Regions from separate parts of the Dactylosporangium sp. NPDC006015 genome, predicted to be linked through region 1. Evidence: riboswitches for the same ligand, from Rfam matches in the RefSeq annotation. Region 1 holds a riboswitch; the other holds the start of a gene.
What was found. A riboswitch is a leader RNA that binds a small molecule or an ion and turns the genes downstream of it on or off. The one in region 1 is predicted to bind glycine.

Region 1 (15,484 bases):
ACGCCACCCGCTAGGCCCCTGCGGTCGGCCCCACGCCCGACCCGAAGTTCCAACCACCGGCCCGGAGCAGCCACCCCGCAGCTCCGGGCCGTTGCACAGGCGGCGGAAGTCGTGGGGTGGGGGAAGCAGGAAGGCGCCACCCCCGGAGGTCCGGGAGTGGCGCCTGGGAGGCGGTGCGGTGCGTGTGGCCAGCGCCGTGCCGACATAAATAGGCCGCTCTCTAAGCGACTTGTGCCCCGACTTGGAATCGGGGGGCCTGTCGGCGAGGCCTGGCGCAGTCCCGCAACACCTGTGATTCAACCGGATCCGCGTCGTGGCGCCAACCGAATTACAGGGCCGTGGCGAACAGGGACGCGTACACGAGACGGGAGCCGTCCGTCACGACCTGGCCGGCGGCGGCCGGGCCGGACACAGTGGACAGTCGCAGGTCGAGGTAGCGCTCGTCCTCGACGACCGAGTCCGGTTGCCATGCGGCGCGCGACAGCCACTCGCTCACCTCGTCCGCCACGGACTGCCGGCGCCGGTGCAGGGCGGCCCGGATGTCGTCCAGCGAGCCGGCCTCGCAAGGGGCGCCAGGACCAGCAGCAACGGCAACAGGGGCAGAGGCGAACCACGCGGCCGGGCCGTAGGCGAAGCAGACCAGCGCCATCCAGACCTCCGCGAAGTAGACGGGGTCCGGCGCGATCTCCACGCCGGCGAGGGTGTCGCCGACGAAGAAGAGGGCGCCGAGCTGGCCGTCCAGCAGCTCCAGGCGGCTCTGGTACTGGGTGAGCACCGCACGCTTGCGGGTCAGCACCTGCTCGAGGTGGCCGCGGGCGGGCAGGCCGTACCGGCCGTTGAACCGCGCGATGTCGCCCCACAGCTTGCTGTACTGGTTGGTCCCCCGCAGCCCCAGCGCCGCCGCGCGCAGCTCGACCGGCAGGATGAAGAACCACTGGTCGCGCTCGGACAGGTAACCGCCCTGGCTCTCCTGCACGCAGCACGCGTCGTCGAAGCGCAGCGTCTGGCCGGCCGCGATGAACGCCGACCGGCACAGGGCGTGGTTCTGCGCCGCGTCCTGGATGTAGCCGACGTGCAGCGGCACGACGGCCACCCCGGAAGCCGACGGGTTGGTCAGCTCGACCTGGCCGTACGTGACGACCCGGCTGAGCTTCAGCCCGCTGCGCGGCGGCGCGATGCCCGGGTAGGACGGCCCGAAGACCGGCACCATGGTCAGCGCGCCCGCCCGCTGCGGCGGGCCGAGCCGGTAGCCGGCGGTGTCCACCCCGGCCGGGACTGGCAGGTTCACGACGAGCCTCCTTCCACGACGGACTCGAAGACCGACAGACGGCGGCGCAGCTCCGCGACGATCCACCGGTCCGCGGCGGCACCGTCCACATGGGACAGCAGCCACAGTACGAGCGGCGCCAGGTCATCGGTGTGCCAGAACGGCAGCTGCGGCAGTGCGGGTGCGGGCCGGCGCAGCGTCAGGTCGTCGGCGGGGCCGTACGTGGCCTGGCAGAACACGACCGGCGTGCGCACCCCCGCACCCGGCAGCGCCGCGGTGACCCACGCCAGGTCGCCCGGGTACACGTTCTCGTACCCGTCGGAGGCGACCACGACGACGTCCGGCGCATCCACACCGGACAACGCGTCCAGCACCCCGGCGGCAAGATCGGTGGCCCCACCGAACCCGCCCGACAAAAAGCCCGGCGAGACGCCGGCCGAGACGCCCGACGAGGAACCGCCGACCGGCACCACCACGAGCCGCGCGCAGACCCGCTGCAGGACCAGCCGCAGCGCGGCGACCTGCGACGCCACGGCCCACTCGCGCTCCCCGTACCCGCGCATCGACGCCGAGTCGTCCAGCACCAGCGCGACCGTGCCCTCGTAGCGCGGCAGCCCGGCGACGGCCGCGTCGGTGTAGCGCTCGACCGCCGGCCGCAGGTCGTCGCTCGGCCCGCCGCGCAGCAGGTGTACGAGCGTCGCCGCCAGGTCGCCCCGGTTGGTGGCGGTCACGGTCGCCGGCCGGTCAGTGCGCAGGTCGAGACCGCCACCCGTCGCCGGGAGCGGCACGAGCGAAGTGCCGGCGCGGTGCTCGTACACCAGCGGCACCAGCGACGCGACGGCACCGGCGGACGGCACGGACCGCAGCAGGCGGTGCCGCGGCGCGGAGCCACGGCGCACCGCGTCGAGCACGGCACGGGCGGTGCCGCGGCCGAGGGCGTGCTCGAAGCAGTCCTGCACGACGGCCCGCCGCGCGGCCACGATCTCGGCGGCCCGCGGGTGCTCGAGCAGCACGGTGAGCGCGGTCCGGGTGACGTGCTTGTGGTTGGCGCGGCGGCGCCGGACGGCGAGCAGCACGGTCAGCACGTCGGCGGGTGCCAGCCCGAGCGCCAGCACGCGGGTCACCCGGGCGAGGGTGTCGCGGACGGCGTCGCCGAGCCCGGCCCGGGAGGCGAGGAGCAGCTGCAGCAGCAGACGGGCCCGCTGCGGGGCGAGGATCCCCGGGGTGAGGGCGGTCAGCGCGTACCGCTGCGGGTCGGCGAGGTACGCCGAGGCGTGCACCGCCTCGTCGTCGAACAGCACGGCTCCGGCGCGCGGGACCCGCAGCGCCGTGTCGTGCCGCTGGAGGTGCCGCACGAAGTCGTTCATGCCCGTACGGTGGCACGCGGAAAATCACTGGAACGAATGCTTTTCCGTATGCAACCGGGCGCTCGCCGGCGGCGTGTTCCTGGGCATGGCAGACGCCGACACGTTCGCGGAGTTCTACCGGGACACCTACCGGGGGCTCGTCGCGCAGCTCGTCGCGTACACGGGCGACCTCGGCGAGGCGCAGGACGTGGCGCAGGAGGTGTACGTGCGGGCCTGGTCGCGGTGGCAGCGGATCAGCGCGTACGACGACCCGCGGGCCTGGATCGGCCGGGTCGGGCACAACCTCGTCATCAGCAGGTGGCGGCGGGCCCGGACCGCGTTCGCGGGCTGGACCCGGCACGGCCCGCCGGCGCCGGTGCCCGAGCCGGACCCGGCGACGCTGGACCTCGTGGCCGCGCTGCGCCGGCTGCCCGAGCCGCAGCGCCGCGCCCTCGTGCTCTACCACCTCGGCGGGTTCGCGGTCGCGGAGATCGCCCGGATGGAGGGCGCGCCGGAGAACACGGTGAAGGCGCGCCTGGCCCGCGGCCGGCAGGCGCTCGCCCCGATGCTGACCGTTGCCGACCCAGCCGCCGACCCGGCCGCCGACCCGCAGGATGTGAGGCAACCATGACCGGCGTCGACGACGCGTTCTCGAAGCTCCGGCAGCACGTCGACGCGGCCGCGGTCGCGCCGCCGGCGGCTCGGATCGCCACCCTTGGGCGGCGCCGCCGCGCGGGGCGCGTGGTGGTCGCCGGACTGACCGTCCTCGCGGTCCTCACCGGCGGGTGGTCGGTCCTGCACGACCCCGACCGGCAGGCCGCGCCGATCCTGCCTGCGGTTTCGGCGTCGGTACCGGCGGCGCCGACCCCGACCGGCAACCGCCCCGAACGCGTCCCGCCGGGCTTCCTGGTGGGCGAGGCGGGCGGCCTGGGCGACACGGGCGACACGGGCAACGCGGGCGCCGAGCAGGCCATCGACAACCACGACTACAACGTGGGCTGCTTCGGCGCGCCGGCCGCCCGCCGGTCCCTCGCGCTGTTCTTCGGGAAGGAGGCGCAGCGGGTCCAGGCCACCCAGTCCCTGTACGTGTACGCGGACGAGGACGCCGCCAAGGCCGTCATGCGGGACCTCCGCCCGCGGATGCGGCAGTGCAGCGGCTTCGGGGACGCGGAGGTGCTGCAGCCCGTGGCGAGCCCGCCGCTCGGCGCCGAGGCGCTGACCGTCACCGTGGCGCTGCCGCGCGACGGCGCCGGTGAGCACACCGGGGAGCCGTACAGGTTCGTGGTGGTCCGGGTCGGCACCGCGATCGCCGTGCTCGACGGCCTCGGCGCCGACAGGTGGGAGACGCTCCTGACCCAGGAACTCGTCGGCCGGATGTGCCCGTACAAGGCGACCTGCGCCCCGCCGGCGTCGACGGTGCGGGCCACGAAGCCGGTGAACGGGGGCGAGGCATGGGCGGTGGTCGCCGGCGTCGAGGGCGGACCGGTCACCGAGAAGGCCGGCGACCTCGGCCGGCTCGGGTATCGGGCCTCGGTCGTGCCGACCGGCTGCGACGTGGGGTCCGCGGCGGCGCTCGGCGGCCTGCCGGCGACCTCCTACACGGTCGTGTACTTCGCCACCGAGCAGGACGCCACGAGCGTCGCCGGCCCGCTGGGGCTGCCGGTCGTCAAGGTCCGCACGTACTGCCTGTGAGCGGCCCGGGAACCGTACGGACCCCTGCATATACAGCTTCGCGGCGCCGTCGACACGGCCGCCGCGGTGCACAACACTCGGGTATTCGGCGGGCTACACGGTGGGAGTGCGGCATGGCAGTGGTGGAGATCCAGGCGGACCGGCGGTCGGAGGTCACGTTCAGCGGCGGGCGGGCCGGGTCGGGGCCGGCCACGTGGGGGCAGCAGGCGATCTGGGACGTGGTGCGCAACCTCGGCACCGACGCCGCCCGGTACAACGTCTCCGGCGGCATGCCGCTGCCGTCGCCGGTCCCCGCGGACCGCGTCGAGGCCGCGGTGCGGTCGCTGGTGCTGCTGCACGAGTCGCTGCGGACGCGGCTGCGCTCGGCCGACGACGGCCGCCTCGACCAGGTCGTGCACGCCTCGGGCGGCATCCCGCTCGTGACCCGGTTCGCCGCCGGGGAGGCGGTCACCGAGGCCGCGTACGCGCTGCGCGACGAGCTGCTCGCCGTCCCGTTCGACGCGACCCGGGAGTGGCCGCTGCGGGTCGGCGTCGTCCACGCCGGCGGCGGTATCCGCTACGTCGTGTTCTTCCTGTCGCACACCGCCTCCGACGGATGGGGTCTGCGCAACCTCCTCGCGGACTTCGCGACGCTCGTACACGGGACGCTGCCGCAACGGGACCTGCTGCAGCCACTCGAGGAGGCGGCGTTCCAGACCTCCGACCGGGGCCGCCGGCGCGACGCGGCTGCCCGCCGCTCGTGGCTGTCGAAGCTCGGCAGCGGCCCGGCGAGCATGTTCCCGGCCCGGGCCGGCACCGCGCCGGCGGCCACGTTCCCGAACGCGGTGCTCAACTCCCCCGCGCTCGGCCTGGCGCTGGACCGGGTCGCGGCCGACCTGTCCGTCACCCCCGCCTCGGTCGTCCTCGCCGCGGCCGCCGCCTCCGCCACCCGGATCACCGGCGTCGACGAGGCCGTCTTCCAGGTCGTCGTCAACAACCGGTTCCTGCCGGGCATGGCGGACGGGGTCACCACGATCGCCCAGGAAGGACTGTTCCACCTCACCGGCACCCGGGTCGCGTTCCCGGACCTCGTGCGCCGCACGTTCGGCGCCGCCATGTCCGCGCAACGCCACGCGTACTACGACAAGCTCGCCCTCGACCGTGACGTCGCCGCCCTCGACAGCACCTGCGACCACTCGTGCTTCGTCAACGACCAGCGGGGGCTGATGCCGGCGCTGGGCTTCGCCGCACCCGCGCCGACGCCGCTGCGCGAGGCCCTCACCCGCACCACGCTCACCTGGCCGGTGGAGCACGAGCCGCGCCGGGGCGTGTCGTTCGCCCTGGACGCCCAGGACGCCCCCGGCGCCCTGGAGCTCGCCATGACCGCCGACAGCGCCCTCATGCCCCGCGACGACATGACCACGTTCCTCTACGGCATCGAGGAGCTGATCGTCACCCAGGCGCTCGACACCCAGGCGCTCGACGCCTAGTGCTGCACCTTCCAGACCCACACGTCGGCGATGTGCTCGCCGGGGCCGAAGAGCTGGTCGGCGGTCTGGCGCACGGCGTCGCTGTTGCCGTGGCTGTCGGCGAGGATGATGCGGTCCGCCTTCCAGTACGCGAGGTCGGTGCGGGCCTGGGCGACGTGCTCGGGGCCGAGCTGGGGCACGACGCCGTCGTTGCCGACCTGGCCCAGCAGGCTCCACGTCGGCGGGTACGTCGGGCCGAACATGGCCTTGTGCTCGGGGTCGTTCGGGTCGGGGGCGAGGAAGTAGCCGCCGGCGATCTTGAAGTCGATGTCCGAGTCGACGGCCCAGCGCATCGCGTCGAGGCCCTCCCACCAGCCGCCGGGGATGACGACGACGGTGGCCTGGTCCGGCACGTGCTCGCGCCACATGCCGCTGCTGAAGAACACGGGCGCCAGCGGCCGGTCGTTCGTCGGTTGCGGCGTCGGTACGAGCGGCAGCAGCGCCATCGCGAGGGCGGCGGCCCACAGCCAGCGGCCCGCGTACGGCAGCGGCTCCTCATCGTCGTCCTGGAACGTGTCCCTGGCCTTGTCTCTGGCCTTGCCCTCGTCCGTGCCGTCGGTGTCCGCGACGGCGTCCGTGGCCGGCGCCTCCGAGGCGAACGCGGCCTCCTCGACCGGCTCCGGCCGGGTGACCGGCGGCGGCACCACGAACCGGTCGACGAGGATCGCCAGCAGCACGCCCACGAGCGGGGTCACCACGAGCGCGACCCGGGTCGGCACCACCGAGTCGAACAGCGGCAGGTCGACCAGGTAGCGCCACGGGCCGTGCCAGGTGGTCTCCTCGCCCTTGTACCGCACGATCGGGCCGAGCGACAGCAGCGAGAACACGACCGCGGTGACGAACAGCGCCCGGGCGCCCCGGTGCCGCCAGAGGGAGGCCGCGGCGGCGGGCAGGAGCAGCAGCAGCGGCCAGCCGAAGAACGTGTTCTCCTCCGTCGGGCCGCCGAGCTTCTCGATGCGCGGGATGTCACCGAGGATGGAGCGGCGGCTGAAGTTCGAGAACCCGTAGAGGTCGGCGCTGAAGCCGTGCACGAAGTCGGGCAGCCCGTGGTACGCCTGCGGGCCGGTGAACTGGTGCCAGAGCGGGTACGCCATGACGACCCCCGCCACGAGGGCGGTGACGCCGAGCGCCGGCAGTGCCGCCCGCGCGGCCGGGAGCATCTCGCTTGGCCGCAGGAACACCAGCAGGAACACCAGCAACGCGAACGCCGCGAGGAACAGGACCTCTTCGTTGATGAAGCACTGGTACACGACGAGCGCGGCGAGCACGAGACCCTTGCGGACCGTGTCGCCCGGCTCGCGCATCCGGAACACGGCCCACAGGATCAGAGGGATCATGAACTGGCCGGCGATGTTGGGGTGACCGGTCGTCTGCGAGATCATCGCGGGGCCGAAACCGCAGAAGAGCGCTCCCAGGTAGGCTGCCGTCCGGGTCCGGACCACGCCGCAGCGCAGCAGCATGAAGAACCAGGCGATGGCGGTGCCGGCCGGCGCGATCGTGCTGATGACGGCGAACGTGACCGGCGCCCCGAACAGCAGCGTGATCGGGGCGAGCGGGAGGGCGAGGCCCAGGATGGACGTGTTGGCCATCAGGTTCACGCCCAGCGGGGCGTTGAGCTGGTCGGTGAAGAACGGGGTGTCACCATGGGTGAACAGCCGCGCGGCGTGCGTGAGCACCCACTCGAAGAAGACCTGGTCCTGGTTGTTGTCGGCCAGCATCCGGGTCTGGGGTGCCGCCCACAGATGGTGGAAGAGCACGACGGAGAAGACCACGTAGCTCACGACGACAAGCGCGTTCTTTCCGCCGGTTTTCACGGGTGAGACCATAGCTGTCCAGGGGCCCGTGACGCACGCACTGGCCTCCCGGCATCGACGCCGATAAACTACGCCAATTCCGGATAACATGATCAGACCGTTGGATCGCCGAGCTACCGAGGAGAACGCCGTGCCGCCTGGAGGCGATCGGGATCGCAGTTCGGAGATCCTCGGTGACCAGCTCATCCAGTCCGAGGTGCTCGAGGGCCTCGCGATGGCGAAGAACCACCGCAAGTGGTTCGTCGCGTTCGCGACGCCGTACCTGGGCGACGACCCGATCGAGGTCAGCGCGGGCCTGGGCGACTATGCGGCGGAGTGGCTGGAGCACGCTCCGCGCATGACGGTCACGGAGGCCGACCCGGACCGGCTGCTCGCGCTCAAGGAGCGCTTCTCGGCCAACCGCGAGGTGTCGATCCGCGAGCTCATGCTGCCCAGCGACATCACCGCCGAGCACAGCGCCGCCGTGTCGTACAACGTCCTGGAGCACATCGAGGACCACCTGGGCGCCCTGCGCACCATGCGCTCCCTGGTCCGCCCCGGCGGCCACGTGATCATCGTGGTGCCGGCGTTCCCCTTCGCGATGGGCCCCGCCGACATCGCCACCGGCCACGTCCGCCGGTACACCAAGAAGACCATGCGTGAGGTGCTGCTCGCCGCCGACCTGGAGATCGAGAAGCTGCACTACGCCAACTCGCTCGGCCTGATCGGCTACTACGTCTCCACCTGCCTCCTGCGCCAGAAGCCAGGCCCCGGCATGATGGTCAAGTTCTACGACTCGACGGTCGCCCCGATGACCCGCTTCGCCGAACGCTTCGTCACCCCACCGTTCGGCCAGTCCGTGATCGCGATCGCCCGCCGCCCCGCCTGAAAGTTTCGCCACCACCACCACCACCCGGACCCCAGCCACACGACGTCGCCGGCGGTGTCGGTCAGGCACCTCTCCGTAAGGTCCACCTGCCCCACCGCCACGCCCCGCCGTTCGGCCAACCGTCAGCCGGGAAACTTTCGCGCCGCCACCCGGAACCACTACGCCCCCGGCGCTCCGAGCCCGGGCTTCACATGGTGCACAAAAAACCGCGGCAACCCCGGCGAAAGAAACCCGACCGCAGGCCCATCAGAACCCCCGGGCACCGGCGACCCGCACACTGCCCTGACAAGGCCGCGTCCGGACAGCCGGACGCGGCGAGGTCTCCGGACGCAGCCCTCGCCAGCCAGGTCGTCACGCAACGCGACGCACACCGCCGTCCAGCCTGCGCCGCTTCCCCCGCCCACCCGGCCCAATTCCCCCAGAGTAGGCCAGCCGCTCGATCCGCAACTCTCGCACCACCGCCCCAACCTCAGCCGCAACCAAAGTTCAGCCACCCACACACCCCCAACCTCAGCCCGGCGGCCCCCACACCCCAGCGTCAGCCGCAACCCAGGCCCGGCCACCCCACACACCCCCGACGTCAACTCAGGCCCAGCCGCCCACGCCCCGGATCCGCAACCGCTGCACCACCGCCCCGACCTACGCGCCGCGCTCACCAATACCGGCACCCCCACCGACGCCCGCAACTCCCCCACAGCAACCTCACTCCACCCGCCCAACCTCCCCCGCGCCCCAACACAGACATTGGTCAATGCCCGCGTTTGCGGCTTTTGCGCAATAGACATTGCGCGATCCACCCCCAAGATGATCTCCAATTGAGGGGTAGATCGCACAGCGTCGATCTCGGAGATCGGACATCTCCGGGCATTGACCAACGTCTGCGCGAGGGTGACGCGCGGGGACACGCCAGACCGACCAGCGAGATCGATCCCGGAAATGGACATCCCTGCGCGGCGAGGGGTGGCGGTGGCAAGGGTGGTACGGAGGAAGTGTTACGGGTCGTGGGGCGCGCGGGTCTGTGGATCCGGACCATCGAACCGAAGGGGATGAAGTGAACCTGCGCCACCTGTCCGCGGCCGGGGTTGCGGCCGTCGTGCTGCTCGCCGGGTCGGGGTGCGGACCCCAAGGCCAGAACCAGACCCAGGGCCGGAGCCAGACCGGCACGGCTCCGTCCGCCGGCGCTGGGGCCGGCGCCGGGGGCGCCGCACCGTCGAACAGTCCGTCCAGCACCGCCGCGGCGTCGCGCGGGGCGTCCGGGGGTGCGCCGGCGAAGTCGGCCGCGGGGAACGCACCGCCGCCGTTCTTCGCCGCCGTGCCCGCGGTGCCGGAGGTGAGCGAGGCCGTGGCGGCGGGTGCGGTACGGCAGCAGCAGCGGGTGGCGGGCCGCGACAACGGGCAGAGCACCCGGCACGGCGACCGGTCCGTCTGGATCTTCGACGACACGACGCTCAAGGAGCCGTGGGGTTTCCTGTCCAACAGCGGCGCGGCCACGAAGGACCTCGACGCGGGAGACGGCATCGACCTCACGTCGAACAACCCGGTCACCGTCGACGCGTCGAAGGCGCCGGTGGAGCTGATCCCGAGGTCCGCCGCGGAGAAGGCGTACGAGCAGGCGAACAAGGTGCCGTTCGGGCTCTGGTCGAAGCCGGTGAAGGCGATGGCGACCGCCGGCGGGAAGGCCACCGACTACGCGCTGTTCGGCCACCCCGAGTACGCGCGGCGTGACGGGCTCGTCCAGTACCTGTCGTACTTCCACCCGGACAGCGGCGAACGGCGCCTCATCAGGCTCACGTTCGGCCCGGCTGGAACCTGATGCGGGCGATCCGCTGCTCCCCGCTCGCGGGGTTGAAGTAGGTCAGGTACTGCACGAGACCGTCCTGGCGGGCGTACTCCGGATGCGCGAACAGCGCGTAGTTGGCCGCGTCGCCGCCCGCCGGGACGGGCGCCGCCTTCACCGGCTTCGACCACGGGCCGAACGGGGCGCCGCCGACCTGGAACATGACGTCGTTGCTGCCGTACGGCATGAACGTGTTGATCCACGCCTTCAGCGCCGGGGCGTAGAGGACGGTCTGCCCGGCCGCGCCGGCGGCGATCGTGAACGCCCCGGCCGCGGGGTCGGCCGTCCAGCCGCCGCCCGTCCAGAACGTCCACTTGCGACGGTCCGTCACGTCGGCGAGGCCGACCTTGCCGAGTTTGCAGCCTTGGTACGTGCAGGCGCCGTACGCGTAGAGCACGTCGCCGACGGTGACGGCGGCGGAGCTGAACCCCGCGCCGTCGGGGAAGAACATCGTCGGGTCGGTGCCTTCGAGGCTGGTGACCGCGGGGCCGTTGACGGCGGTGAGGCGGGTGACGGCGCCGGTGCCCATGTCGATCGCGGCGATGCCGGTGCCGAGGCCCTTGCCGATGGGGCCGGTGCACGGGTCGGCGGCGCGGCACAGCTTGCCGTAGAACACGAGGATCCGGCCTCGGGCGGGGTCCGCGACGACAGGACCGGGCCAGAACGCGAACCGGGCCGGGTGGGTCCGCTCGTACTCCAGCTCGGTCCCGCTACGGACGATCAGCTCGACCGGCGGCTTCGACGCGTCGACGGCGACGGGGCTGCCGGAGGTGAGGTCGATGCCGTCGGACGCGTCGAGGTCCTTCGTGGCGGCGCCGCTGTTGGACAGGAAGCCGAACGGGTCCTTGAGCGTGGTGTCGCCGAAGATCCAGACGGACCGGTCGCCGTACCGGGTGCTCTGCCCGTTGTCGCGGCCCGCCACCCGCTGCTGTTGGCGCACCGCACCCGCGGGCGCGAACTCGGCCACCTTCGGCACCGCGGGCACGGTGGCGAAGAACGGCGGCACGGACGGGGACGGTGCGGCCGGGGAAGCGGCGGGCGAGGACGGCGCGGGCGCCTGGGCGGTCGCGGGCGGCCGGGCGGCCGGCACCTCCCGCCGCGGCTCGTCGGGCTGCCGCCACACCGTCACGCCGATCACGAGCGCGAGCGCCAGGGCCGCGGCCCCGCCGGCCAGCGCGAAGGCCTTGAGCGCCCACCCGCCGGCGGCCGCCTTCGGTGGGGGCGCCAGGAGCGGCAGGCCGGCAAGGAGGCCCTCCGCCGCCGGGAGCCGGCGGGACCGCTCCGTGCACTGTGGACAGTCGCGGACGTGCCGGGCGATCCGCTTGCGCCACAACGGGTCCGGCTCGCCGTCCCAGCCGGCCACCACCTCGCGCAGCGCCGGGCAGCCGGGCGACGCGTCCAGGGCACGGACCACCGAACGGGCCACGTCGAGCTGCTCGCGCATCCGCTGCACCCGCACCCCGGCGTACGCGGCCGGCAGGTCGAGGACGTCGGCGACCTCGGCGCGGGTCAGGTGACCACCGGCCTCCAGCCACCACAGCGACAGCACCGTGCGGTGCGCCGGGTCCAGCCAGCGGGCCGCCTCCGCGATACCCCGCTGCTCGACGTCCAGGACCTGCCGCAGCACGGCGAGGCCGACGAAGTCCGCCGACGGGTCGGCGGTGTCGGGCAGGCCGTCCGGCTGGTCCTCGCCGCGGGTCAGCCTGGCCCGGCGGGCCTCCGCGCGGGCGTCGGCGAGCTGCCGCAGGGCGATCGTCACCACCCACGACCGGAAACGCCCGGCCTGCCGTACCGTCGAGACCCCCGTCACGACCCGGACCATCGCGTCCTGGACGATGTCGTCGACGTCGAGGTCCCGGTCGGCGCCGCGGCCGACGACGGAGTAGACCAGCGGCAGGTAGCGCGCGGCGAGGGCCTCCACGGCGGCCCGGTCACCGTCGCGGGCCGCCGCCACGAGGACCTCGTCGGACTGTGCCACTGTCGTTCCCGTCTGTTCCTTCACCCTCTGGCGGACCCCCTCCGGTCTCGTGTCATAACACTTTCCGGGCTTGACGGGGCGGTGCGGCGGGACTTACGGTCCTGACCACAACCGCATATCGCGCTGCACGACCCGCGACGGGAGAGCCCTCGGTCAGTCCGAGGCGCCGAAGGAGCAACGTTCTCCCCAGAATCTCTCAGGCATCGGTACCGCCGCGGTCAGGCGACTCTGGAAAGTCAGGACGATCCGTGTCCTGCGCCCACGGTGCAAACCGTCCCGCTCGTCGCGGGCGGCGAAGCTCTCAGGCTCCGATGACAGAGCGGGGAGGTCACCCAGCAGGGGTGCCGTCCGCGACGGCATCCGGACCCAGGGAGCCTCCGTGACACCGCTCTTCGACGTGCACCGCGATCTCGGCGCCACCTTCACCTCCTTCGCCGGCTGGCGCATGCCGCTGCGCTACCAGGGGGACCTCGCCGAGCACCACGCGGTGCGGCGCGCCGCCGGGTTGTTCGACCTGTCGCACATGGGCCAGCTCGAGGTCACCGGCGCCGAGGCGGGCCGGTTCCTCGACTACGCGCTCGTCGGCAGGCTGTCGGCGATCGAGGTGGGGCGCGCCCGGTACACGATGCTGTGCCACGACACCGGCGGGGTCCTCGACGACCTCGTCGTCTACCGCCTCGCGGACCGGCGCTACCTGGTGGTCGCGAACGCCGCCAACACCGCCGTCGTCTTCGCGATGCTCCGCGAGCACGCCGACGGCTTCCACGTCACCGTCCGCGACACGTCCGCCGACTGGGCGCTGATCGCCGTGCAGGGGCCTTCGGCGGCGTCGATCCTCGACCCGGGGCCGCTGCGGTACTACGCGATCCGCCCGTTCCCGCTCGCCGGGCGGGACGTGCTGCTGGCGCGGACCGGGTACACCGGCGAGGACGGCTTCGAGGTCTACTGCCGCCCGGATGACGCCGTCGCCGTGTGGCGGGCGCTGCTCGACCGCGGCCCGACGCCGGCGGGGCTGGCCTGCCGCGACACGCTGCGCCTCGAGGCGGGGATGGCGCTGTACGGGCACGAGCTGTCCGTCCGGCGGACCCCGCTGCAGGCCGGCCTCGCCCGCCTCGTCGACTTCTCCAAACGCGACTTCGTCGGCGCCGCCGCCCTGCGCCGCCAGCGCGACTCGGCGCCGGTCGAGGTCCTGGCCGGGCTCGTCACCGGATCCCGGCGGGCGCCGCGCGCCGGTTACCAGGTGCTCGACCCGGCGACCGGCGCGGTGGCCGGCACCGTCACCAGCGGCGCGCTGTCGCCGACCCTCGGCCATCCCGTCGCGATGGCGTACGTGCCGTCCGCCCTCGCCGAGCCCGGGACCCGGCTCGCCGTCGACGTCCGCGGCGCGAGCGTCGAGGCCACCGTCGTGCAACTGCCCTTCTACGTCGCACCGCCGAAGTGAACGTCATGTCGTCGAACCAGCCGGAGATGAGCGCCATGTCCGCGATCCCGTCGCACCTGTCCTACACGCGTGACCACGAGTGGTTCTCCGACGGCGTCGTCGGCATCACCGCGTTCGCCGCGTCCGCGCTCGGCGACATCGTCTACGTGCAGCTGCCCGAGGTCGGCACGCTGGTCACCGCCGGCGAGCCGTGCGGGGAGATCGAGTCGACGAAGTCCGTCAGCGACCTCGTCGCGCCCGCCGACGGCGTCGTCGTCTCGGTCAACCCGCTCATCGCCACCGAACCGGGAGCGGTCAACGACGACCCGTACCGGCGCGGCTGGCTCTTCACGCTCCGCCTCACGGGCGCCGCCCCCGAGCTGCTCGACGCCGCCGCCTACGCCGCCCTGGTCGGGTGAGCCCGGTGGCGCTGAGCGCGTTCGACCTGTACTCCGTCGGCATCGGCCCGTCGTCGTCGCACACCGTCGGCCCGATGCGCGCCGCCCGCCGCTTCGCGTCGGCGCTGGACGGGCTGCCGGTCGCCCGGGTGCGGGCGGAGCTCTTCGGCTCGCTCGGCGCCACCGGCCACGGCCACGGCTCCGCGAAGGCCGTCGTCCTCGGCCTGCTCGGGGAGGACCCGGCGACCGTCGACACCGACACCGCCGACGAACGCGTCGACGACGTCCGCCGCACCGGCCTGCTCCGCCTCGCCACCGGCCGTGCCGTCGCGTTCTCCGTCGACGACGACGTCGTCCTGCACCGGCGCAAGTCGCTGCCCGAGCACCCGAACGGCATGCGGTTCGCCGCCTTCTCCGCCGACGGCGCGCCGCTGCTCGAGCGGACGTACTTCTCCGTCGGCGGCGGCTTCGTGGTCGGCGACACCGGCATCGTGCCCGACACCACGCGGCTGCCGCATCCGTTCGCGACCGGCGGCGAGCTGCTGGCCCTGTGCGCCTCGCTGGACCTGCCGGTGAGCGCCGTCATGTACGCCAACGAACGCGCCTGGCGCCCCGACGCCGAGACCCGGGCCGGGCTGCTGCACCTGTGGTCCGTCATGCAGGCGTGCGTCGACCGTGGCTGCTCCCGCGACGGCGTCCTGCCCGGCGGGCTGCGCGTGCCGCGGCGGGCGCCGGCACTGTACCGCGACCTGAAGGCCTCCGCCGACGGCGCCGACCCGCTGAAGGTCCTCGACTGGGTGAACCTCTACGCCCTCGCCGTCAACGAGGAGAACGCCTCCGGCGGCCGCATCGTCACCGCCCCGACCAACGGCGCCGCCGGCATCATCCCCGCCGTCCTGCACTACTACACGCGCTTCGTCCCCGGCGCCACCGACGACGGCGTCGCCCGCTTCCTCCTCACCGCCGCCGCCATCGGCATCCTCATCAAGGGCAATGCCTCCATCTCCGGCGCGGAGGTAGGCTGCCAGGGCGAGGTGGGCTCGGCGTGCGCGATGGCCGCCGCCGGCCTGTGCGAGGTCCTCGGCGGCACCCCCGCCCAGGTGGAGAACGCGGCCGAGATCGGCCTGGAGCACAACCTGGGCCTCACCTGCGACCCGGTGGGCGGCCTCGTCCAGATCCCCTGCATCGAACGCAACGCCATCGCCAGCGTGAAGGCCATCAACGCCGCCCGTCTCGCCCTGAACGGCGACGGCAGCCACAAGGTCACCCTCGACAAGGCGATCCGCACCATGCGCGACACCGGCCGCGACATGTCGGTGAAGTACAAGGAAACCGCCCGCGGCGGCCTGGCCGTCA
Region 2 (15,484 bases), on a different contig from region 1:
CGACCACCGCGATGCGCCTCGCCGACGACCCCCTGCACGACCTGTGGTGCCACATCCCCAACCCGCTGCGCTGACCCCGGCCCGCCGCGTCCGACGATCGGGGTCGAAATGCACTTGATCATGGGAGGGTGGGGCGCTACCGTCCCGCTGCGTGCGGACGAAGACTCTGGTGGTGGTATTGGTGCTGGCCGTTGCCGGCGCGGTGTTCCTGTGGTGGCGGGAGACGGGTGGTGAGGGCGGGCTCGGGTGCTACACGGCGCCTGTCGCCGCGGGGATCCTGCCTGACACGGGAGCGGTGCGGGCGGTCGGTTGTGACGAGCCGCACGACTACGAGGCGATCGCGATCCTGACCGAGGCCGGCGCCGAGGAGCGCTGCCGGGAGGAGGCTGAGTCGTTCCTCGGTGGGCCGTGGGAGCAGTCGCGCACCATCTACGGGCTCCTGCGCGACAAAGACCCTGTGCGCGGGCGGCTGCTGTGCGCGGTCGCGGAGACCGCCGGCACCGGCGGGCGTCCCGTCGGCAGCACCCGCAGCATGAAGGACGGCATGCGGGGCGACCGGCGGCTGGCCATCACGTGCCTCGTCACCGACACAGGCGGGGACGACGAGGAGGAGCAGGAGTACCTGTTCGGCGAGTGCACGCAGAGCCACGCCGCGGAGTTCGTCGGCACCGTCGCCCCCGGTGACGACACCGACGCGGACTGCCGGGAGGTCGCCGCCGCGTACCTCGGTCTGCCCGACCTCCGGCAGCGCGCCGACCTTCGGGTCGCCTGGCTCTCCCGGGAGAACGAGCTGTGCCTGGTCACCGAGGTGCCCGATCCGGCCGGGCGGCACGACACGCTCCGCGGCAGCGTGCAAGGGCTCGGCGGCGGGCCGTTGCCGCGGTGATCAGCGCCAGTCGGGGTGCTGGCCGGTGTCGACGAGTTTCCAGTCGCCGTTGTCGTACAGGACGTTGTCGTAGTAGAAGACCGTCGGGGGGAGCAGGTCCTGCGCGGTGAAGGCCTCGCGGGCCGCGGCGTGCAGGGCGGCCGGCGGGACCTGCCACAGCGACGACGCGAGGGCGGCGACGTAGGACAGGGCGTGGTGGCCCATGAAGCTGTCGTACGTCAGGCTGAACACCTCGTCCGCGGCCATCGGCACGTCGCGGGGGATGACGTTCGTCGGCGGCAGCGGGTCGGTCAGGCCGAGGCGGGCGCGGTGGGCGGCGTCGACGTAGATGGCGCAGTCGCGGTACAGGATGCGGGTCTCGTCGCCGGCGGCGTCGAACGCGAACAGCGTGTTCTGGCCGTGGGTCTCCAGGGGGCAGCCGGTCGTGCGGGCCACCTCCGACCACAGCCGGACCATCGGCGCCACGATCCGGGACGCGACGTAGGTCAGCGGGTCCTCGCCGGAGCGGACGACGAGCTGCTCCAGCAGGGTCGGGTCCGACGGGTGGTGCAGGTCTCGGCCGTACAGCGCGAACAGCGGCACCGTCCACGCCGGGGCGGGTGCGAGCGGGCGGGCCGCCCGAAGCAGATAGCCCCAGGCGTCGTCGCCGGTGCCGAACCAGCCGCCGGCGACCTCCGGCAGGACCGGGGTGCCGGCGGCGACGAGGTGGTCGGACACCCACAGCTGCAGCTCGATGATCGGGCGGCGCAGCCGGCGGGTGAAGCGGGACAGGCGGCGCGGGTAGTGCAGCTTCACGAAGTGCGGCTCGACCGGGCGGCCGTCGACGGCGGTGACGAAGACGGTGCGGGCGTTCGCGGACGGGACCGCGGTCAGCGACGGGCCGCGCGGCGACGCGAGCAGCTCGGCGCGGCCCACCAGGTCGGGGGCGCCCAGGGCGTCCGGATGGACCGGCAGCAGGCCCTCGTACAGCAGCGGCAGCGACGACTCGACGAGCCCGGACGCCGCGGTCCGCAGCGACGGGACCTGGAACGTCGGGAGCTGGAAGGACTCCGCGCCAAGCTGGGGGTGGTGGACGTCGGAGATGTCGAGGTCGCCGGCGTAGGGGCTGTAGGTCCGGGTCCCGACGCCGAGATACCGTTCCGCGTACTGCCACAGGGCGATCGGGTCGCGGGAGTCGAGCTGCATCGCCGGCCAGCCTACCGGTGCGTGAACTGGAGTCGAAGCGTGGTTCCCCCCAACGTGGCCGCCGCCATACGCGGCGCCGGGCGTCCCGTCTGCGCCTACGTCTACGACCGGGAGCGGCTGCGGGCCAACGTGGCCGCGCTCCGCGACGCGCTGCCCGCGGGGACCCGGATCGCGTACGCGATGAAGGCCAACGGCAACGAGGACGTCGTCGCGGCGTTGCGGGGGCACGTCGACGCTTTCGAGGTCGCCTCCGGCGGTGAGCTGCGCGCGGCGGCCGGACTGCCGGCGATCTTCAGCGGACCCGCGAAGACCGACGCCGACCTGCGCGCCGCGGTGGAGGCGGGCGCGACCGTGAACGTCGAGAGTCTCCACGAGTTGCGGCGGCTGCAGGTGTACGGCGGTGCGAAGGTGTGCCTGCGGGTCAACCGGACGCACCCGGCGCTGCCGGGCACCCACGCGATGGCGGGCGTCCCGACGGCGTTCGGCATCGACGAGGCGCTCCTGCCGGAAGCGTTCTCGATCGCCCGGAATGTCCAGGGCTTCCATCTGCACGCGGTGTCCAACAACCTGGACGCCGCCGCGCACGCCGCGTTCATCCGCGAGGCGGTCGCCTGGGCGGGCGCCACGGCGCAGCGGTGGGGCGTGACCGCGCCCGTCATCAACGTCGGTGGCGGATTCGGCGTCGACATCGCCGGAGACGGCCGGTTCGACCTGGCGGTGTTCCAGCGGGCGCTCGCCGGGCTGCGGCTGCCCGACGGGGCGACCCTCGTCGTGGAGCCCGGCAGGTTCGTCGCGGCGACCGCAGGCTGGTACGCCACCGAGGTCGTCGACGTGAAACGCACCCACGGCCAGTGGTTCGTCGTCGTCCGCGGCGGCACCCACCACTTCCGGCTGCCGGCGTCGTGGGGGTACAGCCACCCGTTCACGGTGCTGCCCGTCGACGCGTGGCCCTACCCGTTCGAACGGCCCGGCGTGCGGGACGCGACGGTCACGGTCGCCGGGGAGCAGTGCAACCCGCGCGACGTCCTCGCCCGGGACGCGGCGGTCGCGTCGGTGCGGGCCGGCGACGTCCTCGTCTTCGCCGGCACCGGCGCCTACGGGTGGGAGGTGGCGCACCACGACTTCCTGCGCCACGCCCACCCGCAGTTCATCACCGTGTGACGCGCGGCGCGAACTGGGACCGGACCGCGCGCAGCGCCTGCCGGCGGGCGTCGCCCTTGAGCGTGTCGACGTACAGGACGCCGTCGAGGTGGCCGGTCTCGTGCTGCAGCGCCCGGGCGAGCAGGCCGCTGCCGGACACGGTGACCGGCTCGCCGTGCTCGTCGAACCCTTCGACGGTGGCGTGCATCGCCCGCGGGGTCGGGAACCACAGCCCCGGGATCGACAGGCAGCCCTCCTCGCCGTCCTGGGCCCCGTCCAGCGCCGTGATCGTCGGGTTGACGAGGTAGCCGACCTGCTTGTTCGCCGCGTACGAGAACACCCGCAGCCCCACCCCGATCTGCGGCGCGGCGACCCCGGCACGGCCCGGTTCACCGGTCACCGTGTCGAGCAGATCACGCACGAGCGCACGCAGCTCGGCATCGAACGAGGTCACGGTCTCGCAGGGGGTGCGGAGCACGGGATCGCCCAGCACGCGGATCGGTCGGATCGTCACGCGTCACAGGCTACTTCGGGGCGGCGTGAACGATCGTTGACGAGGGCCTAAACTGTGCCGACTTCCCACCCCCGGAGGCACACCCATGGCCTACCAGGCCGACAGGGCGGACGTGCGGTCACACCGCAAGAGCCCAGCTCAGCGCCGATCACGACGCCGGTTAGTGATCATCGGCGCGGTCGTTGCCGCGCTCGTCGCCGGCGGCGCCGCTTACGGCGGCGTCCGGCTGCTGCAACCGTCCTGTAACGGGACGGTCACCGCGAAGATCGTCGCGTCGCCGAGCACCGCGCCGCTGCTGCAGTCCCTCGCCAAGTCGTGGACGGACAGCAACCCGGCGGTCGCGGGGCGTTGCGGCCGTGTCGAGGTCACCGCCCGGGAGACCGCGTCGATGGCGCAGGCGCTCGGCACCGACTGGGACACCAAGACCGGCTCCCCGCCGGACGTGTGGGTGCCGGACTCGACCGCGTGGGTGCGGCGGGCGTCGACGGCGGCGATCGCCGAGCGGATGATGCCGGACCTCCAGCCGATGCTGGCCCGCACCCCGTCGGTCCTGGCCATGCCGAAGCCGATGGCGGAGGCGCTCGGCTGGCCCGGCGGCGAGCTGTCGTGGCAGGACGTCATCAACAAGGTCGCCGCCGACCCGCAGGGCTGGGCGAAGTACGGCAAGGGCGACTGGGGCAAGTTCAAGTTCGGGATGAGCGACCCGCTGCAGTCGACCGCGGGCCTGCTCGCCCTGATGGCGATCCTCGACGGCAACGACGACGGTGAGGTCACCGCCGACGAGCAGGCGACCCTCGCCAAGCTCAAGCAGGAACGCGCCGTCTACACCCCGACCACCGCCGCGCTGCTCGCCGACCTGGCCAAGGCCGACGGTCAGGGCGACACCGCCGCGCTGCAGTACGTGTCGGCGTTCCCCGCCCTCGAGCAGGACGTCCTCGCCTACAACAAGACCAACCCGAAGGTGCCGCTGGTCGCGGTATACCCGTCCAACGGCAGCGCCGACGCCGACAACCCGTACCTGATCCTCGACGCGCCCTGGGCGGAGAAGGACAAACAGGACACGGCGCGGCAGTTCCTCGCGTACCTGCGCGGGCCGCAGGGGCGCAAGGCGTTCCTCGACGCCGGGTTCCGCGACCCGAACCGCGACGCCGGCACCGCGCTGAGCGCCGACAACGCGTTCAGCGCGAAGATCAAGACGGTGCCGCGGGCGGTGCTGCTGCCGGAGTCGGTCAAGCAGTCGATGGACTCGTGGACGGCGCTGACCCGCCCCACCAACGTCCTCATCGTCCTGGACATCTCCGGCTCGATGGCCGAGCAGGTCCCCGGCACCGGCCGCAACCGCATGCAGCTGGCGAAGGACGCCGCCCGGCAGGCCGTGCAGCTGTTCGACGGCGACGTCGACGCCGGCCTGTGGGTGTTCTCCACCCGGCAGAACGGCCAGCAGGACTACAGGCCCCTGATCCCGATCGGCCGGGTCGGCGACCAGCTCAGCGGCAAGTCCCGCCGGGAGCAGATGGTCGCCGCGATCGACAAGCTGACCCCGGTCGGCGACACCGGCCTGTACGACACGGCCGCCGCCGCCCAGCAGGCCGTCGTCGACGCGTACCAGCCCGGCGCCACGAACCTGGTGGTGCTGATGACCGACGGGAAGAACGACGACCCGACCGGCGGCCTCAGCCTCGACCAGCTGCGCCCGAAGCTCGAGGCGAACGCGGCGTCGGACAAGAAGGTGCCGATCGTGACCGTCGGGTACGGCAACGACGCGGACTTCGCGGCGCTGCAGGAGATCTCCCGGGTCAGCGGCGGCACCCTCTACACGTCGAAGACCGCGTTCGACATCAACGAGGTCCTCCTCACCGCCATCTTCGGCAAGGTCTGACGCCTGGTGCCGGTCCGCTCACCATGAGAGCGGACCGGCCCGCCGTCAGGCGCTCAGGGCCGCCTTGATCGGGGCGGTCTTCGCGGCGGCCTCCGCGACCTCGGCGACCGGGTCGCTGTCCCAGACGATGCCGCCGCCCGCCCACACGTGCGCGAGACCGTCGGCGACGGCGACGGTGCGGATCGTCAGCCCCAGGTCGACGCGGAGGCTGCCGTCGGCGCCGTGGCCGATCCAGCCGGCGGCGCCCATGCTCGGGCCGCGCCCGACCGGCTCCAGCGCGCTGACGACGTCGATCGCGGCGAGCTTCGGCGCGCCGGTCACCGAGCCACCCGGCCACACGGCACCCAGCAGCCCGGCGAGGCCGACGCCGGGCGCCAGGTCGGCGCTGACCGTCGACTCCGCCTGCCACAGCCGCGACCAGCGGCGGATCGCGAACAGCTCGTCGACGCGGACGCTGCCGGTCCGGGCGACCCGGCCCAGGTCGTTGCGCTCCAGGTCGACGATCATGACGTGCTCGGCGCGTTCCTTCGCCGACGCGAGCAGCTCCGCGCGGCCCTGCGCGGTCGCCGGGCGGGTCCCCTTGATCGGGCGGGTCACCGCGCGGCCGCCGGCGACCTCGACGAGCGTCTCCGGCGACGCGCACGCCACCCACCAGCCGCCGTCCGCGCCGGACAGCACCCCGCCGTAGCGGGCGCCCGGCAGCGCCGCGACCCTGGCGAGGGCGGCGCGGGGGTCGCCGGCGAACGGGGCGCTCGCGTGGCCGACGACGTTGGCCTGGTAGACGTCGCCGCGGGCGATCGCCGCCCGGACCGCCTCGACCGCGGCGGCGTGCTCCCCCGGGGTCCAGCTCGGCGTCCACGGGCCCACCCGGCCGTCGCCGGGCATGGCCGGCCCCGCGAACGCGTACGGCGGCGGGGTGTGGGCGTAGACGACCGCGACGAGGTCCGGCACGCCCGGCGCCGGCGACGCCACGGCCGACGGCGGCGCCAGGAGCACCGCCGCGCCACACACCCCGTCCGTCACCGTCCGTGACCGTGACACGTCGGAGACGGGCAATCCGGCGTCGACGAGGAACGCCTCCAGCAGTTGCAGAGGGTCACCGCCGTCGCGGGAACGCCACTCCAGCCGGGAACGCTCCCAAACGTGCGGCCGGCACGCCGGTTCCGACCCGGGAGGGTGCAGATCCACCGTCCCGGGCCAATACCCGACGACCGGTCCTAATGGGCTCATACGAATGGCGGATTATCCCCAAGTTGTGCCGTCACATGTGCGGATTCGTGTCGTTGGCCGTAGTAGCGTGCATCACTGGTCATGTGAACAACCCCACAGGCCCCACCAGAACCTCTCAAACGGAGACCCCGGATGCTCTGCCAGCACCAACCAGCGTGCCCCTCGGCCCACGACTCCGACCACGAAGCAGCCAGGATCCTGGCCTCGCACCCCGAGCAGGGGTGGAGCCTCCTGTGCAACGGAGTGATCGTCTTCGAGGACACCGGAGAGCTGCTTCCTGACTGCAGCGTGATCGAACCGCACCGCGGCCCTGCCATGCACGTCCTCGTCGAAGCCGCCTGAGCGATCACGCTCCGTAGCCGCTCACTCCTCGAAGGCTGATGCCGGCGGGCACGAGCAGACCAGGTTCCGGTCGCCGTAGCTGTCGTCGATCCGCCGCACCGGCGGCCAGTACTTCGCCACCGTCACGCCGGCCGGGTAGGCGGCGAGCGACCGCGGGTAGGCGTGCGCCCACTCGTCCGCGGTGACGACCGCCGCCGTGTGCGGCGCGCCCGCCAGGGGGTTGTCCCCCGCCGGCCACTCCCCGGACGCCACCCGGTCGATCTCCTCACGGATCGCGATCATCGCGTCACAGAACCGGTCCAGCTCCGCCAGGTCCTCGCTCTCGGTCGGCTCCACCATCAGCGTGCCCGACACCGGGAACGACATCGTCGGCGCGTGGAACCCGTAGTCGATGAGCCGCTTCGCGACGTCCGCCACGCTCACACCGGTCGCCTTCGTGATCGTGCGCAGGTCCAGGATGCACTCGTGCGCGACGAGGCCCTCGCTGCCGCTGTACAGCACCGGGTAGTGCTCCCGCAGCCGCGCCGCCACGTAGTTCGCCGCGAGGACCGCCGTCGCCGTCGCCTTCGTCAGCCCGTCCGGGCCCATCAGCCGCAGGTACGCCCACGGGATCGGCAGGATCCCCGCGGACCCCCACGGCGCCGCCGACACCGGCCCGACCGGAGCCGCCACACCGTCCTCCTCCAGGATCGGGTGCGACGGCAGGAACTGCGCCAGGTGGGCACGGACCGCGACCGGACCGACACCCGGGCCGCCGCCGCCGTGCGGGATGCAGAACGTCTTGTGCAGGTTCAGGTGCGACACGTCCGCCCCGAACTGCCCCGGCTTCGCGTAGCCGAGCAGCGCGTTGAGGTTCGCACCGTCGACGTACACCTGGCCGCCCGCCTCGTGCACCTTCGCGCACAGGTCGGAGATCCCCGTCTCGTACACCCCGTGCGTCGACGGATACGTCACCATGATCGCGGCAAGCCGGTCCCGGTGCAGCTCGATCTTCGCCTCGAGGTCACCGAGGTCGACGTTGCCCAGCTCGTCACACGCCACCACCGCGACCCGCATGCCCGCCATCACGGCGCTCGCCGCGTTCGTGCCATGGGCGCTCGACGGGATCAGGCACATGTCCCGCCCGGTGTCGCCCCGCGACTGGTGGTAGGCGCGGATCGCGAGCAGGCCCGCCAGCTCGCCCTGCGACCCCGCGTTCGGCTGCAGCGACACCGCGTCGTAGCCGGTGACCTCCGCCAGCCACCGCTCCAGGTCACCGATCAGCTTCCGGTAGCCCTGCGTCTGCGCCGCCGGCGCGAACGGGTGCACGTTGGCGAACTCCGGCCAGGTGATCGGCTCCATCTCCACGGTCGCGTTGAGCTTCATCGTGCACGACCCGAGCGGGATCATCCCCCGGTCGAGCGCGTAGTCCATGTCGGAGAGCCGCTTCAGGTACCGCAGCATCGCGGTCTCCGACCGGTGCGTGGAGAACACCGGGTGGCTCAGGTAGTCGCTGGTGCGGCGCAGCTCGGCCGGCACCACGTCCGCCGTGTCCAGCGCGGTCACGTCGACGTGCGCGAGACCGAACGCGGCCAGCACGTCACGCAGGTGCCCGAACGTCGTCGTCTCGTCGCACGCGATGCCGACCCGGTCCGCGTCGACCTGCCGCAGGTTGATCCCCCGGTCCGCGGCGGCACCGACGACGTCCTTCGCCTTCCCCGGTACGACGGCCGTCACCGTGTCGAAGAACGCCTCGTGCTCGGTGGTGACACCGCCGGCCCGCAGCCCCGCCGCCAGCCGCACCGCCATGTCGTGCGTGCGGGACGCGATCTCCCGCAGCCCGTCGGGGCCGTGGTAGACGGCGTACATGCTGGCCGTGACCGCGAGGAGCACCTGCGCGGTGCAGATGTTGCTGGTCGCCTTCTCCCGCCGGATGTGCTGCTCACGGGTCTGCAGGGCGAGCCGGTAGGCGGGGGCGCCGTCCGCGTCCTTGGACACGCCGACGAGCCGCCCCGGCAGGGTCCGCTCCAGACCCTTGCGGACCGACATGTAGCCGGCGTGCGGGCCGCCGAAGCCCATCGGCACGCCGAACCGTTGCGCGCTGCCGACCGCGACGTCCGCGCCGAACGCCGCCGGCTCCTGCAGCAGGCACAGCGCGAGCAGGTCGGCGGCGAACGTGACGATCGCGCCCTTGTCGTGCGCCTGCCCGGTGATGTCCGCCAGGTCACGGACCGCGCCGGACGCGCCGGGGTACTGCAGGTGCAGGCCGAAGAACTCCGCCGGCAGCTCCTCGGTCCGCAGGTCCACCGTCTGGACGTCGATGCCGAGCGGCTCCGCCCTGGTCCGGATGACGGCGAGGGTCTGCGGCAGGACGTCGCTGTCGACGACATACACGTCGGCCTTGACCTTCGACGAGCGCCGCGCCAGGGTCATCGCCTCAGCGGCGGCGGTCGCCTCGTCCAGCAGCGACGCGCCCGCGACCGGCAGCCCCGTCAGGTCCGTGATCACCGTCTGGAAGTTGAGCAGCGCCTCGAGGCGGCCCTGGCTGATCTCCGGCTGGTACGGCGTGTACGCCGTGTACCACGACGGGTCCTCAAGCACGTTGCGCAGGATGACCGGCGGCGTGTGCGTGCCGTAGTAGCCGAGGCCGATCATGCTGACGAGCGTCCGGTTCGCCGACGCGAGGGCGCGCAGCTCCCCCAGCACCTCGGCCTCGGACGCGGCCAGGGGCAGCTGGAGCGGCTGGTGCCAGCGGATCGAGCCGGGGATGGCCGCCGTCATCAACGCCTCGACGGAGTCGTACCCGACGGTTTTCAGCATCGTCGTCTGCTCGTCCGGCGACGGTCCGATGTGCCTGCTGGCGAAACTGGTCATTGGCCACACTCTTTCGGATCCGGGGGTCGGGGCTGCGCACGTCCCTCCCCCTCTGTCGTGTGGCCTCCAGAGGTGCCAACCCGTCGCGGTCCTTCTGCCTGAGAGGTTCCGGGGAGGATTTGCCCCTTCGGCGTCGCCCTGAACTCAGACGATCTCTCCCGCGCGGGTATTGCCGGCGATGCCTAATCTACCGGTTCTTTGACCATGGTCACGCGCCCGTGGTCCACACCACAGCGCGTAGCGCATCCTAGGACGCTAGGTTCATGGCTTACAGCGGGCTGAATTCGCGTCGACCATCAGAAGGCTGGCGTCCACCGCCTCGAAGTCGCTGCCCTTCAGCCCCTTGAGCGCGTTGAGCTGATCGTTGCTCCACCGGTCGTCCTGCGTGCCGGAGAAGAACCACGGCGAGCCGTTGTCGGCGAGGACGGCGCCGTACTGCTTGAGCGCCTGCGCCACCACCCGCGCCTGCGCCGGGAACTTCGAGATGTCGACGGACGCCTTCAGCCGGAACCGGGCACCCATCGGCGGCAGGTTCGCGTCGACGCTGCTGGACGCCGCGTGCCGGGCGGGCCACACGTACGCGTTCCTCGTGCGCGGCGCGGTGAACCGGATCGCGTGGTCGATCCTGCCCTTGGCGGCCTCGTCGGCGCGCGGCAGCCCGGCGAGGATCGACAGGCCCGCGGCGTCCGCCGACGTCCAGCCGGCCTTGCGCAGGTCGTTGCGGCGCAGGTCGAACACCGCCCCGGAGCCGGCCTTCCACGATCCGTCCGCGTTCGGGCGCGCGGCGTACAGCTCGTACACCTTGCAGGCCGCCGTGTCGTGCACGATGACGTGCCGGTCCCCGTCGGCGTTCGGCCCGCCCTCAACCTTGGCGTTGCGCGGGATCGGGTACGGGCCCTTGTCGCTCTCGTCCGCGTACTCGAAGCTGACCTTCACGCCGGCCTGCCCCTGCCCGACCGTCGTGACCGGGATGCCGAACGGCGCGCCGTCGATGAGCCCCGAGCCGAAGTCCGGGTGCGCGTGCGCCTGCGCCCCGATGCTGCCGACCCACGCCGCCGAGTCCCGGTGCACCGGCAGCCTCGACACGTCGGCGTGCCACACGTTGTCCGCGGGGAAGATCGTGCACGCCCCGCTCGGCGCGGACGCGGACTGGCTCGCGGCGCCCAGGCCGCCGGCGCCGGACCCGCCCGTCGCGCCCGTCGCGCTCGGCGTCCCCGAGGCGGGTGCGGCGCTGCCCTTGCCCGGCGAGCTGCATCCGCTGACCGCCAAGACGGCGACGACGGCCAGCGCGGCGCTGCGCTTCAATGATCCTCCTCGGGTCGGCCCCCGATCCTCACGGACCTGCGCGCACAGTACGCGCACCCTGTGTCCGACCCGCAGCGCACCATCGCCGCGCAGCGCCGCCGTGCCGGGTCAGTCCGCCGCGCCGGCGGCCAGCTCCCGCACCTCCTGCGTGCAACGGCACGCCGCGGCGAACCTGGCCGCCCACCGGACCGCCTCGTCCCGGTCCGGCACCTCGAGGAGCGCGAACCCGCCGATGTGCTCCTTGGTCTCCGGGAACGGGCCGTCGGTGACCGAACCGTCCGCGGCCACGACCGTCGCGGGCTGCGCCGGCACCCCACCGCCGAACACCCACACGCCGGCGTCGCGGGCGTCCTGCGCCACCTCCTGCGCGGCCTTCGTCACGTCGGGCACGTCCTTCTCGGCGACGTTCATCCACCCCTCGTCGAACGAGACCAGGTAGTGCGGCATCCTGTTCCTCCTCGCCTCCGGCGGCCCCTCCGGCCGCCGCTCACCCGTCCTACGAACGGCCCGCCCCGGATCCGACAACCCGCCGCGACAAATTTCCGTCGGTGCCAGTCCTACACGGTCAGGGCGTGCCGGGTCCGTGCCGCTCGACGAGATCCAGGAGCTCGTCGACGGACCACTGGTCGTAGGCGTGCTCGCCGTACTTCGCGGCGAGGACGGTGCCGTCGGGGGCGATGAGGAAGTCGGCCGGGAGGCCGAATCGTCCGCCGGCCGGGGTGAGCGACGGCGGGCGTTCGCGGCCGCGGAGCAGGGCCCAGGTGCTGCGGGCCACGGCGCGCAGGATCGTGGGCCAGACGCGGGGGTCGAGCAGGGCGCGGCGGGAGGACTCGACGCCGAACTCGCGGTACAGGCGCTTCTGCGGGTCGGGCACGACCGGGAACGGCAGGTCCGTCACGTGCTCGCGCAGCGCCGCCGCGGTGGAGTGGAACACGACGACCTCACGGACGCCGGCCGCGGTGATCTCGGCGTGGCGGCGGACGATCGAGCGCAGGTGCAGGTTGCAGACCGGGCAGCCGGCGAAGCGGCGGAACTGCAGGTGCACCAGCAGCGACGGGTCCGGCACGGCGACCGGCTCCCCCACGACGACCTGCAGGCGCCGGGAATCGACGACGAGCATGACACCTCCGCGTAAGCGTACAACGTACTCTTACGGGCAAGCGTAGGCGTATGACGTACGCTGTCAAGTGCCATGCCTCGACCGCGATCACTCACATCCGCGCAGATCGCCGCGGCGGCGCTCGCGGTGCTCGACCGTGACGGGCCGGCCGGGCTGACCATGCGCGCCGTCGCCCAGCAGCTCGGCATGGGCACGATGAGCCTGTACCGGTACGTCGCCGACCGCGAGGAGCTCGAAGGCCTCGTCGTCGAGCTGGTGCTCGGCGCCGTGGACCCCGCACCGCCGGAGGGCGGCGGCTGGCAGGAGCGGGTCACCGTCATGGTGGAGCGGGTCCGCGTCGCGGTCGGCGCCCACCCGGCCGTCGTCCCGCTGACCATGACGCACCGGCACCGGTCACCCGCCATCCTGCGCTGGTCGGAGACGGTGGCCGGCATCCTGGCCGAGACCGTCACCGACCCGGAGCGCAGGGTCGTCGCGCTGCGGGGGCTGCTGTCGTACCTCGTCGGCGCGATCCAGCTCGAACACCTCGGCCCGCTGTCCGGCCCCGGCACGGCGGCCATCGCCGGGCTCGACCCCGCCGCGTTCCCTCACATGCGGCAGCTCGGCGGGGCGGCCCGTCAGGTCGGCGCCGACGAGGAGTTCCGCGGCGGTCTCGCCCTCCTGCTCGCCGGCATCAGCGGCGGGCCAGGGCCAGCTCGTACGAGGACGGCGTGACGTTCGGGAAGATGCCCGTCAGCGACCCGACGCCGCAGCGGCGCTGGAGCAGCTCGCCGATCACCGACCGGTAGTCGGTGGTGGACGTCAGGTCGCCGGCCGTGAGCTTGGCCGGGGCGAGACCGGGCCAGATGCCGTGCACGCGGCCGCCGCGGACGTTGCCGCCGAGCAGGAGCATGGCGTTGCCGTTGCCGTGGTCGACGCCGCGGGAGCCGTTCTCCGCGACGCGCCGGCCGAACTCGCTGAGCGTGACCAGGGTGACGCGGTTGAACGCGTCGCCGAGGTCGGTTGCGAACGCCGCCAGGGCCAGGGCGAGCTCCGTCAGGTGGTCGTGCATCCGCTGGCCCTTCACCGGGCCGCCGAGACCCTCGTGCATGTCCCAGTCACCGAAGTCGACGGTGGCCGCCATCAGGCCGACGTTCGACTTCACCAGGCGCGCGACGTCGCACAGCGCCTTGCCGAGGGCGGTCGACGGGTAGGTCGCCGCCGGGGTGTACGCGCCGAGCGCGGCGACGGTGCCCAGGGTGGCGTTGACGGCGCGGGCCGGGTCGGCCATGACCGCCGGGGCGCCGTCGAACAGCTTGGCGATGGTCGCGGCCATCGGCGTCTTGGCGTCGTTGCCGGAGAGCTTGAAGCCGTCGACGGACGACATCGACACGTCCGGGGACGGGCCGGCGAACGCGCGGGCCGGGGACGTCGCGCCCATCGCGACGCCCGCGGTCGGGGCGGAGGCGCCGGTGACGCCGAGCATCCGGTCGAGCCAGCCCGTACGGACGGACGTACCGGCGGCGGCGCGCTCCATCTCCTCCATCGCCTGGAAATGCGACCGGGACGGGTTGGGCTGGCCGACGGCGTGGACCGCGCCGAACGTGCCGGCGGTCCAGCGAGGCAGCAGCGGCGCGAACGCCGGGTGCAGGCCGAACATCCCGTCCCCGGCGATCACCGACGCCTTCGGCACGGCGATGGTGGGGCGGGCGGTGTAGTAGTCGGGGTCGCCGATCGGGACGACGGCGGACAGCCCGTCAAACCCGCCGCGCAACGACAACACGACGATGGTGTCGCCGGTGTACGGTGTGCCGGCGAACGCCAGCCGGGTCGCGAGGCCTTCCCCGACGAGCCCGGTGAGCGCGGCGCCCGCCCCGATCACGGCGGCCCGGCCCAGCAGCCCGCGCCGCGAAATACCGTTATCGGTAATACAGCAATCCATCATGACGGTCACCTGGCCAGGTAGTAGGGCGAGTCGAGGATCAGGGCGATGAGGTGCGGCAGCCGGCCGGCGACGGCGGGGTCGGTCGCCTTCAGCGGGCTCGACACCGACTTGTTCAGGAAGCCGAGCAGGGCCGCGCTGTGCGCCGCCTGCAAGGGCTGCCCGACGAGGCGGGTGGCCAGGGCGTCGAGGAACGCGCCGTGCGTGGCCGGCAGCGTCGGCACCAGCGTCGCGAGCATCGACGCCGGGCGCACGAGCTGCTTGGGGTACCAGCCGGCGGCGAGGTTCAGGTGTGCGTTCCAGCGGATCAGCAGGCCCGACGGGGCGGTCCAGGCGGCGGCGACGTCCGGGTAGCCGTTCGGCGGTGCCCAGCGCATCGGGGCGTGGCCGGCGGCGACGAGGTAGTTGTACAGGGCGCGGACCCCTTCGGTGCCGGACGCCTCGGGCTGCAGGCCCAGTCGGCGGACCGTGCCGATGAGGTCCTCGAGGGGGGTGCGGACCTTGGCGCCGACGGACGCGGCGAACTCCGGCGACGTGAACAGCGCCCGCAGGACCGGCGCGATTGCCGATTTCTGTTGCAGGTACACCTCCCGCAGCTGCTGCACGAGGGCCGCCGGCGGGTCGTCGGAGACGAAGCGGACGCAGAGCTTGCGGGCCACGCGCTCGGCGGTCGCCGGGTGCTGGGCGAGCATGTCCACGAACGCGAGGGCGGCCGCTTCCCCGCCGCCGGCGGTCGCGTTGTCGTGCCGCCAGCCGAGGATGGTGACGGCGCCGGTCGCGTGCTGGGTCGCGTCGAACTTGTACAGGCCGGTGGTCTTGTCGACGGTGAGCCCGGTGAGCAGCCGCGCGGCGTCCTTCACGTCGGCCTCGGTGTAGATCAGCCCGACGGTGTGCAGCTCCATGAGCTCGCGGGCGTAGTTCTCGTTGGGTTTCGCCTTCGTGGAGCTGCGGTTGTCGAGGTACGACAGCATCGCCGGTGACGTCGCGGACGCCTTCAGCAGGTCGGCGAACGTCCCCAGGGCGTGCCTGCGGATCAGGGAGTCGTAGGCGCCGCGGCTGTCCCAGACGTCGCTGGACGGGCAGGTGACGTTGAGGTGGTTGGACCACAT

Region 2: another riboswitch for glycine. It lies ahead of gcvP (aminomethyl-transferring glycine dehydrogenase); the one in region 1 lies ahead of gcvT (glycine cleavage system aminomethyltransferase GcvT).

Annotation. Positions count from the first base shown of each region.
Region 1 covers NZ_JBEXUD010000053.1:15,858-31,341, forward strand. The annotation lists gene ABZ321_RS49560 (hypothetical protein) at 1-14, shown strand, start outside; gene ABZ321_RS49565 (hypothetical protein) at 329-1,288, opposite strand; gene ABZ321_RS49570 (hypothetical protein) at 1,285-2,634, opposite strand; gene ABZ321_RS49575 (sigma factor-like helix-turn-helix DNA-binding protein) at 2,720-3,244, shown strand; gene ABZ321_RS49580 (hypothetical protein) at 3,241-4,305, shown strand; gene ABZ321_RS49585 (condensation domain-containing protein) at 4,419-5,774, shown strand; gene ABZ321_RS49590 (hypothetical protein) at 5,771-7,627, opposite strand; gene ABZ321_RS49595 (methyltransferase domain-containing protein) at 7,842-8,495, shown strand; gene ABZ321_RS49600 (hypothetical protein) at 9,547-10,308, shown strand; gene ABZ321_RS49605 (sigma-70 family RNA polymerase sigma factor) at 10,283-12,310, opposite strand; glycine riboswitch at 12,439-12,532, shown strand; gene gcvT (glycine cleavage system aminomethyltransferase GcvT) at 12,690-13,751, shown strand; gene ABZ321_RS49615 (glycine cleavage system H protein) at 13,757-14,149, shown strand; gene ABZ321_RS49620 (L-serine ammonia-lyase) at 14,155-15,484, shown strand, end outside.
Region 2 covers NZ_JBEXUD010000004.1:231,737-247,220, reverse strand. The annotation lists gene ABZ321_RS09665 (IucA/IucC family protein) at 1-74, shown strand, start outside; gene ABZ321_RS09660 (septum formation family protein) at 152-886, shown strand; gene ABZ321_RS09655 (IucA/IucC family C-terminal-domain containing protein) at 887-2,071, opposite strand; gene ABZ321_RS09650 (type III PLP-dependent enzyme) at 2,111-3,232, shown strand; gene ABZ321_RS09645 (peptide deformylase) at 3,222-3,725, opposite strand; gene ABZ321_RS09640 (substrate-binding and VWA domain-containing protein) at 3,889-5,604, shown strand; gene ABZ321_RS09635 (chorismate-binding protein) at 5,650-6,834, opposite strand; gene ABZ321_RS09630 (DUF5999 family protein) at 6,967-7,176, shown strand; gene gcvP (aminomethyl-transferring glycine dehydrogenase) at 7,198-10,029, opposite strand; glycine riboswitch at 10,106-10,200, opposite strand; gene ABZ321_RS09620 (hypothetical protein) at 10,291-11,334, opposite strand; gene ABZ321_RS09615 (YciI family protein) at 11,443-11,781, opposite strand; gene ABZ321_RS09610 (peroxiredoxin-like family protein) at 11,900-12,454, opposite strand; gene ABZ321_RS09605 (TetR/AcrR family transcriptional regulator C-terminal domain-containing protein) at 12,527-13,168, shown strand; gene ABZ321_RS09600 (DUF1501 domain-containing protein) at 13,128-14,315, opposite strand; gene ABZ321_RS09595 (DUF1800 domain-containing protein) at 14,384-15,484, opposite strand, start outside.